2 regions of the Streptomyces sp. NPDC058279 genome follow, and region 2 is predicted to be linked to the other one. Evidence: riboswitches for the same ligand, from Rfam matches in the RefSeq annotation. Region 2 holds a riboswitch; the other holds the start of a gene.
The links. A riboswitch is a leader RNA that binds a small molecule or an ion and turns the genes downstream of it on or off. The one in region 2 is predicted to bind cobalamin.
Positions count from the first base shown of each region.

Region 1 (3,385 bases), 220 kb from region 2:
GGCTACTTCCTGTGGGTGGGCGTCGAGGACCCGCTGGGCGGCATCAACCAGCTGTTCCCGCTGTTCGGCATCGCGAACCAGCTCCTGGCGGCCGTCGCCCTCGCGGTGTGCACCACGCTGCTGGTCAAGTCCGGCCGACTCAAGTGGGCGTGGGTGACGGGCGTCCCGCTGGCCTGGGACGTGGCGGTGACCCTCACCGCCAGCTACCAGAAGGTCTTCTCCGACAACCCGAAGATCGGCTTCTTCGCACAGCGCGACCTGTACCAGGACGGCATCGACGCCGGAAAGGTCATCAAGCCGGCGAAGGACCTCGCCCAGATGCACACCGTGGTCACCAACGCCACGGTGGACGGCGTGCTGTCGGTGCTCTTCGCCCTGCTCATCGTGATCGTCCTGGTGGACGCCGCCCGGACCTGCGTCAAGGCGGTCCGCGCCCCGCAGGACGTCGCCCTCACCGAAGTCCCCTGGACCGAGTCCCGGATCGTCGCCCCGGCCGGTCTGATCGCGACGCCCGAGGAGCGGGCGGAGCTGGCCGCCGCCGGCCTCGACTCGGGCGGCGGCAAGGCCAAGGAGCCGGTGGCGTGAGCGGCGTCCGGCAGGCGCTGGCCAAGGCCCGTTACTACGTACGGGAGTTCTCCGGCGAGGCCGCCTACGACCGCTACGTGGCCCACGCCCGCTCCCACGCCCCGGACGCCGAGGTCCTCACCCGGCGCGCCTTCGAACGCGCCCGCACCGATGCCCGCGAAGCCGACCCGCGCGAGGGCTTCCGCTGCTGCTGAACCGGCCACGGGCCGCCGCGCGTTCCCCCGGGAAAACGCGGCGGCCCTTTCCGTGCCCCCGGGGCACACTCGACGGTATGGACATCACGATCAGACCGGCGCTGCCGGCGGAGTACGAGGCCCTCGGGGACATCACCGCCCGGGCCTACCTCGGGGACGGCCTCCTCACCTACGGCGCGGACGACCCGTACCTCGCCCGGCTCAAGGACGTGGCGGGACGCGCCGCGACCGCGGCGGCCGAAGTGCTCGTCGCCGTACTCGACGACGGACGCGTGGTGGGCGGGGTGACCTTCGCCGCGCCGGGCAGCGCCCTCTGCGACATCGCCCGCCCCGACGAGGCCGAGTTCCGGATGCTGGCGGTCGCCCGCGAGGGCCGCGGCCGGGGCGCCGGCGAGGCGCTCGTGCGGGCCTGCGTCGACCGCGCCCGGGCCGTGGACGGCGTACGAAGACTCGTGCTGTCGACCACCCCGGACATGCTCGGCGCCCACCGGATCTACGAGCGCCTGGGCTTCGTCCGCTCGCCCGAGCGGGACTGGGAGCCGGTCCCCGACCTCACCTTGCTCACGTACGGTCTCGCGCTGTAGTCGGTGCGCGACACAACATCTAGGGGGTCCCACAGGAGGGTGCCCCCACATGTATGCTCATGCTCGCTGTCGCCGCAGGGGAATCCGGTGCGAATCCGGAACTGTCCCGCAACGGTATGAACTGCGCCCATTGGCGCATCCGAAGTCCGAGGACCTGCCGACAGCGCGCCCGGCTCGACCGAACCGGGTACAGCCACGTCCGGGCCTCGCGGTTGGGCCGGTGGACGCAGCGCGGCGCAAGCGTGCCCGGAGTCGGGGACGCGCCCGCGCGCGCCCGCTCGCGCTCCGCACCGAAGGTGCCCCGGAGCCGAGTGAGGGAGAGCTCCCCCCGTGACCATCGCGCCCGCCGCACCACGCGCCGAGTCCGACCCGTCCGACACCGCGACCACCGGTGGGGGCCATGGGGCCGCGCTGCTGCGCACCCTCACCGAGCTGACGGCCGACCTCCCCGACACCGACCCCGGCCGGGTCGCCGCCGCCGCCCTGCGGGGCCGCAGCGCCGCCGCGGACGAGGCCGAACTGCGGTCGCTGGCCACCGAGGCCGCCGCCGGACTGATCTCCGAGGACCCGGCGTACTCCCGGCTCGCCGCCCGCCTGCTCACGCTGGCCGTGCGCGACGAGGCCGCGGGCCAGGGCGCGACCTCCTTCGCCGCGTCCGTCGCCGTCGGCCACCGCGAGGGCCTGATCGCCGACCGCACGGCCGCGTTCGTCGCCACCCACGCGAGCCGCCTCGACGCGCTGGTCGAGCACGCGCTCACCGAGGGCGCCGACGACCGCTTCGGCTTCTTCGGCCTGCGCACCCTGCACAGCCGTTACCTGCTGCGCCACCCGATCACCCGCCAGGTGATCGAGACCCCGCAGCACTTCATGCTGCGCGTGGCCTGCGGTCTCGCCGCGGACGACAGCGTGCCGGCCGTCGAGGAAGTGGCCTCGCTGTACCGGCTGATGAGCCGCCTGGACTACCTGCCGTCCTCGCCCACCCTCTTCAACTCCGGCACCCGGCACCCGCAGATGTCCTCCTGCTACCTGCTGGACTCCCCGCTGGACGAGCTGGACTCGATCTACGACCGCTATCACCAGGTCGCCCGCCTCTCCAAGCACGCCGGCGGCATCGGTCTGTCGTACTCCCGCATCCGCGCCCGCGGTTCGCTGATCCGCGGCACCAACGGCCACTCCAACGGCATCGTCCCGTTCCTCAAGACCCTCGACGCCTCCGTCGCCGCCGTCAACCAGGGCGGTCGCCGCAAGGGCGCCGCCGCCGTCTACCTGGAGACCTGGCACGCGGACATCGAGGAGTTCCTCGAACTGCGCGACAACACCGGCGAGGACCAGCGCCGTACGCACAACCTGAACCTGGCCCACTGGGTGCCGGACGAGTTCATGCGCCGGGTGAACGCCGACGCCGACTGGTCGTTGTTCTCCCCCGCCGACGTCCCCGAGCTGGTCGACCTGTGGGGCGACGACTTCGACGCCGCCTACCGCAAGGCCGAAGCGGCCGGCCTGGCCCGCAAGACCATGCCCGCCCGCGACCTCTACGGCCGGATGATGCGCACCCTCGCGCAGACCGGCCAGGGCTGGATGACCTTCAAGGACGCCTCCAACCGGACGGCGAACCAGACCGCCGAACCCGGCACCGTCGTCCACTCCTCGAACCTGTGCACCGAGATCATCGAGGTCACCAACGACGGCGAGACCGCCGTGTGCAACCTGGGCTCGGTCAACCTCGGCGCCTTCGTCCTGGCAGAGTCGGGCGACATCGACTGGGAGCGGCTGGACGAGACCGTCCGCACCGCCGTCACCTTCCTCGACCGCGTCGTGGACATCAACTTCTACCCGACCGAGCAGGCCGGCCGCTCCAACGCCCGCTGGCGCCCGGTGGGTCTGGGCGCGATGGGCCTCCAGGACGTCTTCTTCCGACTGAAGCTCCCCTTCGACTCCCCCGAGGCGAAGGCCCTGTCCACCAAGCTCTCCGAGCGGATCATGCTGGCCGCCTACGAGGCGTCCTGCGACCTCGCCGAGCGC
Region 1 covers NZ_JBHVYA010000009.1:305,875-309,259, forward strand. The annotation lists gene ACFVXJ_RS19860 (carbon starvation CstA family protein) at 1-585, shown strand, start outside; gene ACFVXJ_RS19865 (CstA-like transporter-associated (seleno)protein) at 582-779, shown strand; gene ACFVXJ_RS19870 (GNAT family N-acetyltransferase) at 857-1,363, shown strand; cobalamin riboswitch at 1,384-1,540, shown strand; gene ACFVXJ_RS19875 (ribonucleoside-diphosphate reductase subunit alpha) at 1,694-3,385, shown strand, end outside.
Region 1: it holds a riboswitch for cobalamin, as region 2 does, so the genes downstream of both, ACFVXJ_RS19875 (ribonucleoside-diphosphate reductase subunit alpha) here and ACFVXJ_RS18935 (energy-coupling factor ABC transporter permease) in region 2, are expected to answer to the same signal.

Region 2 (3,385 bases):
GGGGCGGCCTCGCGGTCAACGTCATCGAGTGCTGAGCCGACACCGGCGCCCGCGCCGCTGACGGCGGCCGGCGGGTACCCGACGGGAGGGCCGGGCGCGTGTGCGCCCGGCCCTTTCCCCGTCCCCGCGCTACTTCCGGCGGATCGTGGTCAGGCAGCCCTTGGCGAAGCCGTTCACCGCGTCGTCCAGCGCCTTGAGGCTCTCGGGCGTGGGGGGCTTGTGCGCCTCCCCGGTGACCGTGATGTCCAGCATGAGGTTGCTGTCCCGCACCCGTAGCTGCCTGACCTGGCGCTGGTCGTCCGGCTTGGTGTAGGCGAGCCGGTACGCCTCCTTGCCCACGCCCTCGACGTCCACCGGGGCGCCGCCCGGCGCGTCCTTGCCCGCGTCGCCCCGCACCTTGGCGAAGACCTCCTTCGCCTCGTCCACGCTCGGGACGTAGGCGAAGTCCAGCTCCACCTTGGCGCCGCCGTAGGTCGCGGGGCCGCGCTGGACGAGCTGCTGGACGCACTCGGCGCCCGGGTAGCCCCCGGTGGTCCTGCGGGTGCGGTCGGCGACGTCCTCGCGGGCCCCGAGCGGGTCGGCCAGTTTGCCGTACGGCAGCGCGTTGCATATCTCGTCCGTGGCGACCCAGGGGTAGCCGCCCTTGCCCTCCTGGGAGACCTGCTGGTCGCCGCCGCCCCCGCAGGCGGTGGCCGCGAGGACGAGGGCCGCGGTGCCGACGGCATGACGGTGAAGGCGGGTGTGAAGGCGGTGACGGCGCATCCGGTGCTCCCCTGTCGCACGGTCCATGTCCAGGCCGCCACCTTGCCAGGAAAGGCGCGCCGCCACCGGGTGATCCGTGCAACCGCGGCGGCCTCCGGGGCGTCTTCGGCAGTGTCACCCTTGTCCCCGTCTCCCAGAATCGAGGGGACGTCATGCAGCACGTACGTCGCCGTCAGGTCACCGCACTGCTCGCGGGCGCTCTGCTCACCGCCGGGGTCGCGCTCGCGGCGCCGGCCTCCGCCGCCACCGGTACGACACTGGTCACCAACGCCCGTTGGGGCGGCCACTGCACCTACGACCGGCTGGTGATCGACCTCCAGGGAACCGCCCCGCCGGTCACCGTCACACCCGTCTCCCAACTGGTCTACGACGGGTCCGGCAAGCCCGTCCCGCTGCCGGGGAAGTACTTCCTGGAGATCAGGCTGCACCCGGCCGCCGCGCACGACGCCGCCGGTCAGAACGTCTACGTGGGACCCAAGCTCCAGCAGATCGCCCTGAGCAAGCTCAAGGGCATCGCCCTGACCGGCGACTTCGAGGGGTACGTCACCTTCGGCGCCGCCTTCGACACCCCGCCCACCTACAACACGAGCGTGCTGCACGCCCCGGAGCGGTTCGTCCTGGACTTCCCGCACCCGGCCACCTGCTGACCCGTCAGGTGCATGAGTTCCCACCACCCTGCGTTCCGCCGGGCGCGGCCGCCGGCGGGCGCGCCCGGAAGGGGCGGGTTGTGACCCGTCCGCCCGGCCGACTAGGGTCATGGGGCCTTGGTGTTCGGGAAACCGGTGGGAAACCGGTGCGGCCCTCGCCACTGTGATCGGGAAGTCCGGCTCCACTCTCCCCCAGACCCACCGTCCGGGAGGTGCCCCCAGCGGGAAGCCACTGGGCCCGCGCGGGAGACCGCACGGCCCCGGGAAGGCGGAGCCAGGGCAGCGGCACCCGTGAGCCAGGAGACCGGCCAGGGCGCGTCGTCCATCCACGAGGTGCTGGAGAGGTCTCCCCACTCATGCATATCGCCGAGGGCTTCTTGCCCCCGTTGCACGCGGCCGCCTGGGGCGTCGCGTCCGCTCCCTTCGTCGTACACGGTGTCCGCGCCCTGACCCGCGAGGTGAAGGCGAACCCGGAGAGCACGCTGCTGCTCGGGGCGTCGGGGGCGTTCACCTTCGTCCTGTCGGCCCTGAAGATCCCCTCGGTCACCGGCAGTTGTTCCCACCCCACCGGGACGGGGCTCGGCGCGATCCTGTTCCGGCCCCCGGTGATGACGGTGCTGGGGACCATCACCCTGCTGTTCCAGGCCCTGTTGCTGGCGCACGGCGGGCTGACCACCCTCGGTGCGAACGCCTTCTCGATGGCGATCGCCGGGCCCTGGGCGGGGTACGGGGTCTACCGGCTGCTCAAGCGGTTCGACGTGCCGCTGATGGTGACGGTCTTCTTCGGCGCGTTCTTCGCCGACCTCGTCACGTACTGCGTGACCAGTGTGCAACTGGCGCTGGCCTTCCCGGACCCGGCGAGCGGTTTCCTCGGCGCGCTCGCGAAGTTCGGCGGCATCTTCGCCATCACGCAGATCCCGCTGGCCGTCAGCGAGGGGCTGTTGACCGTGCTCGTCATGCGGCTGCTGATGCAGTCCAGCAAGTCGGACCTGGTCCGGCTGGGCGTCGCCAAGCTGACGGCCCGCGGCCGCGACGCGCAGGAGGCGGCGGCCTGATGAGCGGCACGAGCAAGAACACGAAGATCAACGCCCTGCTGCTGCTCCTGGTGGCCGCGCTCGCCGTCCTGCCGATCGCGTTGGGCATGGGCGAGGGCAAGAAGGAGCCCTTCGCGGGCGCCGACAGTCAGGCCGAGTCGGCGATCACCGAGATCAGGCCGGACTACAAGCCGTGGTTCTCCCCGCTGTACGAACCCCCCTCCTCGGAGGTCGAGTCGGCCCTGTTCGCCTTGCAGGCGGCCCTCGGCGCCGGCGTGCTCGCCTACTACTTCGGGCTGCGCAGGGGCCGCCGCCAGGGGCTCGCCCAGGCGGGCGGCCCACAGGACGCTCCGACGCCCCCGGCACCCCCGGCGGAGCACTGACCGGTGCTGCCCATCGACGTGGCGGCGCACGGCAGCCGCTGGCGCCACCGCCATCCGCTGGAGAAGGCGCTGCTCGGGCTCGGGCTCACCGTCACCGCCGTCGGCCTGCCGCCCTGGCCCGGCGGGCCGCTGGTCGCGGCGGCGACCCTGGCCGTGCTCCTCGGCCCGGCCGGGGTGACCGGACGACAGCTGTGGCGGGCCTTCCGGATTCCGCTGGGGTTCTGTTTCACCGGGGCGCTGCCGTTGCTGTTCGCGGTGGGCGGCCCGGCCGGGCCGGTCTCCCTGGCCCCGGACGGGCCCCGGCACGCGGCGGAGTTGCTGCTGCGCACCTCGGCGGCTTCGCTCGGGGTGCTGCTGTTCGCGTTCACCACCCCGGTGTCGGACGTGCTGCCCCGGTTGGTGCGGGCCGGCGTCCCGGCACCGGTGGTGGACGTGGCGCTGGTCATGTACCGGATCGGGTTCCTGCTGCTCGACTCGGTGGCCCAGGTGCACCGGGCGCAGGCGGCCCGGCTCGGCCACACCGGCCGGGCGGCGCTGTGGCGTTCGCTGGCCGGGCTCG
Region 2 covers NZ_JBHVYA010000009.1:90,011-93,395, forward strand. The annotation lists gene ACFVXJ_RS18920 (L-serine ammonia-lyase) at 1-35, shown strand, start outside; gene ACFVXJ_RS18925 (hypothetical protein) at 130-789, opposite strand; gene ACFVXJ_RS18930 (hypothetical protein) at 915-1,409, shown strand; cobalamin riboswitch at 1,511-1,737, shown strand; gene ACFVXJ_RS18935 (energy-coupling factor ABC transporter permease) at 1,766-2,464, shown strand; gene ACFVXJ_RS18940 (energy-coupling factor ABC transporter substrate-binding protein) at 2,464-2,826, shown strand; gene cbiQ (cobalt ECF transporter T component CbiQ) at 2,830-3,385, shown strand, end outside.